2 regions of the Streptomyces sp. NPDC047072 genome follow, and region 1 is predicted to be linked to the other one. Evidence: riboswitches for the same ligand, from Rfam matches in the RefSeq annotation. Region 1 holds a riboswitch; the other holds the start of a gene.
The links. A riboswitch is a leader RNA that binds a small molecule or an ion and turns the genes downstream of it on or off. The one in region 1 is predicted to bind glycine.
Positions count from the first base shown of each region.

Region 2: it holds a riboswitch for glycine, as region 1 does, so the genes downstream of both, gcvP (aminomethyl-transferring glycine dehydrogenase) here and gcvT (glycine cleavage system aminomethyltransferase GcvT) in region 1, are expected to answer to the same signal.

Region 1 covers NZ_JBEYVC010000008.1:120,920-126,551, forward strand. The annotation lists gene ABZ896_RS05905 (ABC transporter permease) at 1-436, opposite strand, end outside; gene ABZ896_RS05910 (enhanced serine sensitivity protein SseB C-terminal domain-containing protein) at 776-1,570, opposite strand; gene ABZ896_RS05915 (enhanced serine sensitivity protein SseB) at 1,714-2,511, opposite strand; gene ABZ896_RS05920 (AAA family ATPase) at 2,581-3,255, opposite strand; glycine riboswitch at 3,426-3,521, shown strand; gene gcvT (glycine cleavage system aminomethyltransferase GcvT) at 3,669-4,787, shown strand; gene gcvH (glycine cleavage system protein GcvH) at 4,885-5,262, shown strand; partial or broken gene ABZ896_RS05935 (serine hydroxymethyltransferase) at 5,272-5,632, shown strand, end outside.
Region 2 covers NZ_JBEYVC010000229.1:2,922-8,553, forward strand. The annotation lists gene gcvP (aminomethyl-transferring glycine dehydrogenase) at 1-1,726, opposite strand, end outside; glycine riboswitch at 1,902-1,999, opposite strand; gene ABZ896_RS48060 (PRC-barrel domain-containing protein) at 2,123-2,494, shown strand; gene ABZ896_RS48065 (DNA polymerase IV) at 2,520-3,866, opposite strand; gene ABZ896_RS48070 (MerR family transcriptional regulator) at 3,925-4,569, opposite strand; gene ABZ896_RS48075 (bifunctional nuclease family protein) at 4,843-5,316, opposite strand; gene ABZ896_RS48080 (MerR family transcriptional regulator) at 5,404-5,632, opposite strand, start outside.

The DNA.
Region 1 (5,632 bases):
GCACACCGAGGACGGTGCCGAGGACGATCGCGACGACCGCGGACAGGAAGCCGACCAGCAGCGAGATACGGGCGCCGTAGAGGACGCGGGCGAAGATGTCGCGGCCGCTGACCGGCTCGACGCCCAGCCAGTGGTCGCCGCTGACGCCGCCCAGGGAGCCCTTGGGGGTGCCGAAGAGCGGGTCGATCAGGCTCTCGTGGTACGCGTCGGGGTCCTGTCCGTACAGGTTGGTGATCACCGGCGCGAGCAGCGCGACCAGGATGAGCAGAAGCACGACGACGCCGCCCGTGAGGGCGAGCTTGTCCCGCTTCAGGCGCTCCCAGGCGATCCGGCCCAGGGAACGTCCCTGTACGGCCTTCTCACCCGCGGCGAGCGCCGCTTCTTCGGCCGCACTCGGAGCCGCTTCCGCGGTCGGCTCGTGCAATGGTGCCGTCATCTGGCAGGGACCCCTCTCAACCGGCGGTGACCGGCCCGCACTTGCCGCTTGTAGCGGCGTGTTCACGTCGTACGCAGGGGTAGACCACCCCTTGCTGCCGGAGTCTTCAACGCTTCAGCGATCTGGAGCCAGACTTGGCGGTGAAAGGATGCATAAACGTGATGCGGGCTGGAGTATTCCGTTATCCGAACGGCGGGTTGCGAGAGCCGGACGGCCACGAATCGGGGCACATCGACCCCAAAGTGAACCTACTGTTCGGATCTACGCGCGGAGAAGCCTACTCCGTCCTGAGCGGGATGCCGCGCAACCGCGTCGGAACGGGTTCCGCCGCCCCTACGGTCAGTACCGGCCCGACGCCGGTGGGTAGCCGTAACCGGCCGCGGGGGCCTGGGCGGGAGCCGCGTGTGCCTCGCGGTCGTAGAAGGGGCGGGCGCCGGAGCGCATCCACAGGGCCACCGGGTCGAAGTCGTCGGACATCGCCACGGTCGACACCGGGAGGCCGTCCGGGACGGCGCCGATGGACTGCTGCATCATCGCGCGCACCGAGTCGACGGCCGAGGGGCTGGTGTCGTAGACGTCCAGGCCGATGGCCAGATACGGCGCCCCGAGCGCCGGCTGCACCCAGGCGCGGCGCAGTGAGCGGACCGCCGGGGTGCGGTGGGCGTTCTGCACGAGCAGGGCGTAGAACTGGGGGATCTCGATGCCGGGTTCCGCGAGGCGGAGGGGGCCGGCGGGCTGGCGTTCCAGGCCGGTGGCGATGCGGCGCAGGTCCAGCCAGGGGATGCCGACGCCGCCGCCGGGGGCGTGCGGGTTGAGCCAGAGGCCGAAGTGGTCGGGGTACAGGGTGCGGGCCACGTCGAGGCCGTCGACCACCTCGTACGAACGGTTCCAGCCACTTGCCGACAGCTCCTGGGCCGAGGTCACGCAGGGGGCGTAGCCGTAGCCCTCGACCTCCATGTTTCCGTACTGGGCGTCCGGGGAGCCGGCCTGGCCGTGCCACAGGAGCATCCAGATCTGGCCGGCGTTGGGGGTCGCGAGGGCGCGCAGCAGTGCCTCGTAGGCGTCGTAGCGCCCGGGGGTCACCTGGCGCAGCATGTGCTCGACCGTGCCGGTCGCGGTGCCGGTGCCGCTCACGTCGTATCGCCCTTCTTGGAAGTTGCCCCTAGTGGAAACCAAGCTTATGCGCCCACCGGGCAGGAGCCTGTTGACCGTTGGCGGGTGCGGGTTGTCTGTGGCTTGTCGCGCAGTTCCCCGCGCCCCCAAAAAGGGGTGGACCACTAACCCTGCGTATAGAAGGGCCGGACCTGCTCGCGCATCCAGTACCCCACCGGGTCGTCCGCCACGTCCAGCAGGACCAGGTTGACCGGCCACTTCACCGGGGTGGTGTGCAGGGCCCTGCCCAGCGCGTCCATCGGCAGCGTGCGCAGGTCGCCCTCCCATTGGGAGAGTTCTACGCCGATGAACATGACCGGGTCGGCCGTTTCGATCGCGGCCAGGCAGCGGCGGGCCGTCAGGACCACGCCGGTCGCGGCGAACTCGGCGGACGCGGTGGCGAGGAAGTCCACCGGGTCCTCCTGCCAGTCGGGCTGGTAGAGCTTGACGCGGCCGCCGGTGTTGGGGCCGTCCAGCGGCGTACGGCCCACCCGGCACAGGTCCGCGACCGCGGCCGGCGGGAGCGGGACGCCGACCACGCCGTCGGGGTTCACGGCGATGCCGACCTGCGGGGGCAGCCCGCGGGCGAACTCGACCGCGGGGGCGATGGTGTACGACATGTGCGAGCCGGCGACCTGGCGGAACTGCTCCTCGGAGCTGAAGACCGGCACGAACGCCTGGCCCTCGATCTCCAAGGTGGGCAGGTCGAGAGGGCCGCTGTGCGGGCCGCCGCCGCCCGGCAGCGGGACCCAGACGAAGCTGCGGCCGAGCACCTCGATGATCCGGCCGCCCGCCGAGGGCATGCCGAGGGAGGCCGAGAGCACCTCCTCCAGTTCGTTGCCGGGCCAGCCGCCGTGCGGGTGCGGGTGTGCCTGTGCCGGGAACGCCGAGAAGTCCGCGGGGAGATCCGCCGGGAAGTCCATCTGTCTGACCGCCTGCTGTGAACCACTGTCTGGTGTGGCTGAAAGGCTAGCGGGTACCGCCGGGATGGCTCAGCCCGTGAAGCCGATCCGCCGAAGGACGTCCGCCGCCTCGCGGTCGACGATGACCGCCGAGTCGCAGCCCGGGGGCAGGTCACCGCGCTCCACCGCCCGGATCAGCCGGGCGGCCGCGCCCCGGTGCCGCAGGAAGGCGTAGCGCGAGACACCGCGGCCGCGCTCGCGCTGGCCCTCCAGTGCCAGGTCCGGGGTGACGTCGAGGAGCAGCAGGTGCAGGGTGCCGCCGCGGCGCCGGGCGTCCCGGGCCAGCCAGCCGCGCACCCACGCCTGGGTGCCGCAGTCGTGCACGACGACGCCCTTGCCGGAGCGCAGGGCCTTGCGCAGTCCGGCGTAGTGCGCGAGCCGGACCAGGGGGCGGTAGACGGCGTACGGCAGGAAGCGGGCCAGCCGGCCGTCCCAACGGTCGCGGGTGTCCTGGGAGTCGATCCGTATCCCCTTGACCGCGCGCCGCATCAGCGTGGACTTGCCGCTGCCGGGCAGGCCGGTGATGACCACGAGGTCGCGGGGGCCGAAGAGCAGGGCGTGCGGGCTGTGCCCGGAGCGGTCGCGCAGGTCGCGGACCACCGGTGCCGGGCGCGCGTCACGGGCCTCGACGGCCGGGGCCGTGGGCTGCTTGGGCAGCGCCACGCCCGTGGTCGTCGCGTACGCCGTCGTCCTGTTCACCGTCATCGTCCTCCTCCGGGGTCGGGGTTCCCCTCCCCACCGAGCGTAAAGAGAAGGTAATGGACGATCTCTCGTGTTTCTGTACGCGTACAGCCACAGGCCGGTTACAAAAGGCGGCCCTGCCCTCCGCGTCCCAGCCGTGCAATGATGTCCGCGCCAACTGCATACCGGCCGTTTGAATCCGCGCGGGAGAGTCCCGGGTCGTGTACCCGGGCGCCGAAGGAGCAAGTCCCTCCCTTGAATCTCTCAGGCCCCGTTACCGCGCGGGCGAGGCACATCTGAAAAGCGGGCCGCCGGCTTCGGTGGTCCCACCCACGGTGCAAGCCATGTCCTTCATGGCGAACCTCTCAGGTTCCGATGACAGATGGGGAGGAACGTTCCTCGCCTGTCATGCCTTGGATTCTGGAGACGACCGTCCGATGAGCAGCACAGATATCCGTCGTACCGCGCTCGATGCCCTGCATCGCTCGCTCGGTGCCACGATGACCGACTTCGCCGGCTGGGACATGCCCCTGCGCTACGGCTCCGAGCGCGACGAGCACAACGCCGTGCGGACTAGGGCCGGGCTCTTCGACCTCTCCCACATGGGCGAGATCACCGTGACCGGTCCGGAAGCGGCCCGCTTCCTGAACTACGCCCTGGTCGGGAACATCGGCTCCGTGGGGGTCGGGCGCGCCCGCTACACGATGATCTGCCGGGCCGACGGCGGCATCCTGGACGACCTGATCGTCTACCGGCTCGGGGAGACCGAGTACCTGGTGGTGGCGAACGCGGGCAACGCGCAGACCGTCCTGGACGCGCTCGTGGAGCGGGCCGCCGGCTTCGACGCCGAGGTGCGGGACGACCGGGACGCCTACGCGCTGATCGCCGTACAGGGGCCGGAGTCCGCGGGGATCCTCGCTTCCGTGACCGACGCCGATCTCGACGGGCTCAAGTACTACGCCGGTCTGCCGGGCACGGTCGCCGGGGTCCCCGCGCTGATCGCCCGTACCGGGTACACCGGCGAGGACGGCTTCGAGCTGTTCGTGGCGCCGTCCGACGCGGAGGCGCTGTGGCAGGCGCTGACCGAGGCCGGCGAGGGCGTCGGCCTGGTCCCCTGCGGGCTGTCCTGCCGGGACACGCTGCGCCTGGAGGCGGGCATGCCGCTGTACGGGCACGAGCTGTCCACGGAGCTGACCCCCTTCGACGCCGGGCTCGGCCGGGTGGTGAAGTTCGAGAAGGAGGGCGACTTCGTGGGGCGCGAGGCCCTGCGGAAGGCCGCCGGCCTCGCCGAGGAGAAGCCGCCGCGCGTCCTGGTCGGCCTGGTCGCCGAGGGGCGTCGGGTGCCGCGCGCCGGGTACGCGGTGGTCGCGGACGGCCGGGTGATCGGCGAGGTCACCTCCGGGGCGCCCTCCCCCACGCTGGGCAGGCCGATCGCCATGGCCTACGTCGACGCCGGGCACGCGGCGCCGGGCACGGCCGGGGTCGGTGTGGACATCCGGGGCAGCCACGAGCCGTACGAGGTCGTGGCGCTGCCGTTCTACAAGCGCCAGAAGTAGCCGTCGGCGTGACGGCGCACACATCGTCGCTGCTCACGCACGTCCTCCGCAGTCCCCCCTTCACCAGCACTCCCCCGCGTACAGGAGAATTCAGGCCATGAGCAACCCCCAGCAGCTGCGTTACAGCAAGGAGCACGAGTGGCTGTCGGGCGCCGAGGACGGCGTCTCGACGGTCGGCATCACGGAGCACGCGGCCAACGCGCTCGGCGATGTCGTCTTCGTCCAGCTCCCGGAGGTCGGGGCCGCGGTGACCGCGGGCGAGACCTGCGGTGAGCTGGAGTCGACCAAGTCGGTCAGCGACCTGTACTCCCCTGTGACCGGTGAGGTCACCGAGGTCAACGAGGACGTCGTCAACGATCCGTCGCTGGTGAACTCCGCCCCGTTCGAGGGCGGCTGGCTGTTCAAGGTACGCGTCGCGGAGGAGCCGGGCGACCTGCTCTCCGCCGACGAGTACACCGCCTTTTCCGCCGGCTGAGGACCGTAGATGACCCTTCTCAACACGCCCCTGCACGAGCTGGACCCGGAGATCGCCGCCGCGGTCGACGCCGAGCTGGGCCGCCAGCAGTCCACCCTGGAAATGATCGCCTCCGAGAACTTCGCCCCCCTCGCGGTCATGGAGGCCCAGGGCTCGGTCCTGACCAACAAATACGCCGAGGGCTACCCCGGCCGCCGCTACTACGGCGGCTGCGAACACGTCGACGTGGCGGAACAGATCGCCATCGACCGGCTCAAGGCCCTGTTCGGCGCGGAGTACGCCAACGTCCAGCCCCACTCCGGCGCCTCCGCCAACCAGGCAGCCCTCTTCGCGCTCGCCCAGCCCGGTGACACCATCCTCGGGCTCGACC
Region 2 (5,632 bases), on a different contig from region 1:
CCTGCGACCCCGCGTTGGGCTGCAGGGACACCTTGTCGTACCCGGTGACCTCGGCGAGCCGCTCCTCCAGCTCCCTGATGAGCGTCAGGTAGCCCTGCGCCTGCTCGGCGGGCGCGAAGGGGTGCAGCTGCCCGAACTCGGGCCAGGTGACCGGCTCCATCTCGGTGGTCGCGTTGAGCTTCATCGTGCAGGAACCGAGCGGGATCATGCCCCGGTCGAGCGCGTAGTCCCGGTCGGCGAGCCGGCGCAGGTAGCGCAGCATCGCGGTCTCGGAGCGGTACTGGTGGAAGACGGGATGCGCGAGGAAGTCGTCCTCCCGCAGCAGGCCCTCCGCCAGCGCCTCCTCGGTCGCGGCGTCGAGGGCCTCTACGTCCCCCTCGACCCCGAACGCGTTCCACACAGCCGCCAGTTGGGCCCGCGCGGTGGTCTCGTCACAGGCGATCGACACATGGTCGGCGTCGACGAGCCACAGGTTGACGCCGTTGTCCCGGGCAGCGGCGACAACCTCGGCGGCACGCCCGGCGACCCGCACGGTCAGCGTGTCGAAGTAGTTCCCGTGCACGACCTCGACCCCACCGGCCGTGAGCCCGGCGGCCAGCAGCGTGGCGTACCGATGCGTCCGCCGCGCGATCCCCTTCAGCCCCTCTGGCCCGTGGTACACGGCGTACATCCCGGCCATGACCGCGAGCAGCACCTGTGCCGTACAGATGTTGCTGGTCGCCTTCTCCCGCCGGATGTGCTGCTCCCGCGTCTGCAACGCCAGCCGGTACGCCTTGTGCCCGTCCGCGTCCACGGACACCCCCACGAGCCGCCCGGGCAGGCTCCGCGCGAACTTCTCGCGTACGGCCATGTAGCCCGCGTGCGGCCCGCCGAAGCCCATCGGGACACCGAACCGCTGCGTGGTCCCGACGGCGATGTCCGCGCCGAGCTCCCCCGGCGACTTCAGCAGGGTCAGCGCGAGCAGGTCGGCGGCGACGGTGACGAGCGCCCCGAGTTCGTGCGCCTGGTCGACGACCGGCTTGATGTCCCGTACGGCCCCGGAGGCGCCCGGATACTGCACGAGCACGCCGTTGATCTCCCGCTCGGCGATCCCGGCCGGAATGCCGTCGCTCAGGTCGGCGACCACGACCTCGACCCCGGTCGGCTCGGCCCGGGTCTGGATCACGGCGATGGTCTGCGGCAGCACGTCCGCATCGACGAGGAAGAGCCCCTTCTTGTTCTTCCCCATGCGCCGGGACAGCGCCATGGCCTCCGCCGCAGCGGTCCCCTCGTCGAGCAGCGAGGCGCCCGAGGTCGGCAGTCCGGTCAGCTCGGCGACCATGGTCTGGAAGTTGAGCAGGGCCTCCAGCCGCCCCTGCGAGATCTCCGGCTGATACGGCGTGTAGGCCGTGTACCAGGCCGGGTTCTCCATGACGTTCCGCAGGATGACGGGCGGGGTGAACGTCCCGTAGTACCCGAGCCCGATCATGGAATCGAGGACCTGGTTGCGATCCGCCAGGGACCGCAGCTCGGCGAGCACCTCCGCCTCGGTCCGGGCGCCGGGCAGGTCCAGCGCCTCGGCGTTCTTGATCACGTCGGGTACCGCGGCCGCGGTGAGCTCGTCCAGCGAGCCGTACCCGACCTGGGCGAGCATCTTGGCCCGCGCCTCGTGATCAGGGCCGATATGGCGCTGCTCGAACGGGATTCCCTGCTCGAGCTCGGTGAGCGGAATGCGGTGGGCGGTCATCGGGAGGCCTCCTGGTCTGACGCGACCTTCGAGGGGCACCACGGCACGGGTACCCGGACGGCCTCCCCCTCTGTCATCTCAACCTGAGAGCTTCGCCGGACCGCCCGAGGGCCGCCGGCTTTCACCGTCGGTGAGAGCGGGAGCCGTCGACACCCGCCCTGCTTTCCAGAGTGACCTCGTCCGTGCGGTACGTGAGCCTGAGAGATTCCGGGGAGGATTTGCTCCTTCGGCGCCTTCGGAACGATCTCCGAAGGACTCTCCCGCACGGGGTCGACAGCCACTTGCAACCCTACCAGCGCGGTCAACGCCGAGCCTTCGAGTGGCCGCGCCACCCAAACTGCTCTTTCGTAGTGCATACGACCGCTCACGCGTGACGTGCGACGAAGTGGAGGGCCCGTGGAGACCGACATCGACCCGCGCAACCTGATCGGCCGCAAGGCGTTCGACCGCAACGGCACCAAGATCGGCACCATCGACGAGGTCTACCTCGACGACGCGACCGGCGTACCGGAGTGGGCCGCCATACGAACCGGCCTCTTCTCCCGCGACGCCTTCGTCCCCCTGGAGCCCAGCGAACTGATCGAAGGCACCCTGCGCATCCCCTTCGACCGCGCCCTGATCAAGGACGCCCCCGACTTCGGCGTAGGCCGCCACCTCTCCCCCGCCCAGGAACTCCAGCTCTACCACCACTACGGCCTGGACATCTCCGCCCCACCCCCCTTCAAAGACAGAGACTTCGGCAAACTCGCAGGAACGGAAGACACCTGACCTGCTCAACAAACGACGCCCCCTCTCACAACCGAACGCCACCCACCAGCGGCAACGGCTCAGCCACAACCAGCTCCGGATCATCCACCCGAAACGTCCGCACCCTCCCCGGCTCCGAATCCGGCGTCTCGAACCGCACCGTCACCCTCCCCAGCCCACTCCCCTGCACCCACCCATGCCCGAACGACGCATGCCGCACGTCATGCCCCGCAGCCCACCGCCGCTCCCCCTGCGCCTCCGCCCCCGCCCGCACCGGCCCGACCTCCTCCGCGGCCTCCTCCACCTCCTCGAACCGCTCCCCCGCAGCCTGGGCGAACAGATCCTCCTGCGTGAAGTCGGCCAGCCCGCTCACCCCCACCCCCAACAACCGCACACCCCCGGTCGTGTCCACGCCTTCCAGCAACCGCGCCGCGGCCTCCCGCACCACCGCCGGATCATCGGTGGGCCCCCGCAACGTCTCGGACCGCGTCAACGTGGAAAAGTCGTACCGCCGCACCTTCAACACGATGGTCCGCCCGGACAACCCGGCCCCCCGCAACCGCCGCACGCACCGATCCGCGAGCCGCTGCACCTCCAGCCCCACCCGAACCCGGTCGTGGATGTCGATGTCGTACGTGTCCTCCACGGACACCGACTTCGTCTCCCGCTCCGCCACCACGGCCCGCTCGTCCCGCGCCAGCCCCATCGCGTACAGCCCCTGCCCGTGCGCCTTCCCGAGCAGCCGTACGAGCTCGTCCTCCCCCGCCTCCACGAGCTCGTCGACCGTGTGGATCCCGGCCCGCCGCAGATGGTCCCCCGTCGCCGGCCCCACCCCCGGCAGGGTCCGCACCGACATCGGCCCGAGCATCGCCCGCTCGGTCCCCGGCTCGATCACGACCAGTCCGTCCGGCTTCGCCTGCTCGGAGGCGATCTTCGCGAGCATCTTCGACGCGGCGAGCCCGACCGACCCCGTCAGCCCCGTCACGGCCCGTATGTCGCCCCGCAGCTTCGCCCCGGCCAGCCGCGCCGACGACTCGTCCCAGGCCGCTCCCCCGGCCTCCAGGTCCACGAACGCCTCGTCCAGGCTGAGCGGCTCCACAAGCGGCGACAACGACCGCAGCAGCCCCATCACCTGCTCGCTGATCGCCCGGTAGAACCCGAAGCGCGGTACGAGATACGCGGCGTTCGGCGCGAGCCGCCGCGCCTGGGCCATGGGCATCGCCGAGTGCACCCCGAACACCCGGGCCTCGTAGGACGCGGTGGCCACCACACCCCGCGGCCCCAGCCCGCCCACGATCACGGCCTTCCCGCGCAGGCTCGGCTTGGACGCCTGCTCCGCCGAGGCGAAGAAGGCATCCATGTCGAGATGCAGGATCGTGGGCGTGTTTCTCACATGTCCGATGCTGCCCTACGCCACTGACAATGCCCCGGTCCAGGAGCCGGAACGGTCCTCAGACCGCCCGGTTGCGCCGCCGCGCCAGCTCGTCCGTGGGGTTGTGCCCGACGAGCGTCTCGCCGGTGTCGATGCGCTCCCCGTGCAGCTGCGACAGGGCGCTCTCGACGTCCCGCCACACGACGCCCACGGCGATCCCGAAGATCCCCTGTCCGCCCTGGAGCAGCGCGTGGACCTCGTCGGGCGAGGTGCACTCGTACACCGTGGCCCCGTCGCTCATCAGCGTCATGCGCTCCAGGTCCCGGAACCCGCGCTCGCGCAGGTGCTGGACCGCGGTGCGGATGTTCTGCAGCGACACACCGGTGTCGAGGAACCGCTTGACGATCTTCAGGACGACGACATCCCGGAAGCTGTAGAGCCGCTGCGTGCCCGACCCGTAGGCGGGCCGCACGCTCGGCTCCACGAGCCCGGTGCGCGCCCAGTAGTCGAGTTGCCGGTAGGTGATGCCGGCGGCCGCACAGGCCGTCGGACCGCGGTAGCCGATCTGCTCGGACGCCATGGACGTCGCCCCTCCGCTGCTCGGCACGGCCGCCGGTCGCTGCGGAACGTGATCGGCCGCGCTGCTCTGAAGCGGGTACGGGCCGCTCGCCCCGAGACTCCGTCCGGGGGCACCCCCAGCCGTACCGTCGCCGCTGCTGCTCACGCCGACCTCCGTCCTTGACCTGCCTTCTCGACGGTAGGCAGTCACCAGGGGTGCGTCAACGATCGCCACACTCGGCACGCCGAGTGATAATCACCCTAGGAGTGGTTTCCCGTACCCAACCGCGGGGAAAGGCTAGCCGAATGCGCTCCCGGCGAGCCGCAGGACGCTCTCACTCGCCGGTGGCAAATGCCAGCATTTCACCGGTCACCGGACACGCCCGATCCGTCACACACCGCTGACGGCCTGCACAGTCGTCCCGGTCGGTGATGCGCCTCACTGACTGCTGGTGCCGAAGTCCTCGGGCGAGATCTGGTCGAGGAACTCGCGGAACTTCTCCACCTCGTCCTCCTGCTCGTCCGGAATCGCGATGCCGGCGTCGTCGAGCACTCCGTCGCTGCCGTAGATCGGCGTCCCGGTGCGCAGGGCCAGCGCTATGGCGTCGGAGGGCCGGGCACTGACCTCGACCCCGCTGGCGAAGACCAGCTCCGCGTAGAAGACGCCCTCACGCAGATCCGTGATGCGCACTTCGGTGAGCTCCTGGCCGACCGCCTCCAGCACGTCCTTGAACAGGTCGTGGGTCAGCGGCCGCGCGGGGGCCATGCCCTGCTGCGCGAAGGCGATCGCCGTCGCTTCCCCCGGCCCGATCCAGATGGGGAGGTAGCGGTCGCCTCCCACTTCACGCAGGAGCACGATCGGTTGGTTGGAGGGCATTTCGACCCGGACACCTACGACATCGAGCTCGTTCACACAGCAACCCTAGGCCGTGCGCGAGACGTTTGGGTAGTCGGGCCCAGAACAGGCCACCGATCCGCCCAGGGCGAACTAAACAGGCCCTTACGGCAGCCGTACGCCGAGGGCGGTCTGTACGAGCGCCGCGTGCAGCCTCACCGTCAGTCCCGCGAGTTCCTTCGTACGGGCTTCCGCGTGCGCCCGGGTCTGCGGGTTCCGGTGACGCTTGAGCGGGGCCACCACCTGGTCCACCAGACCGGCCTCCCGGTCGGCGGCGGCCTTCATGGCCCGCAGGTGCCGCGGCTCGATCCCGAACCGCCCCAGTTCGACGACG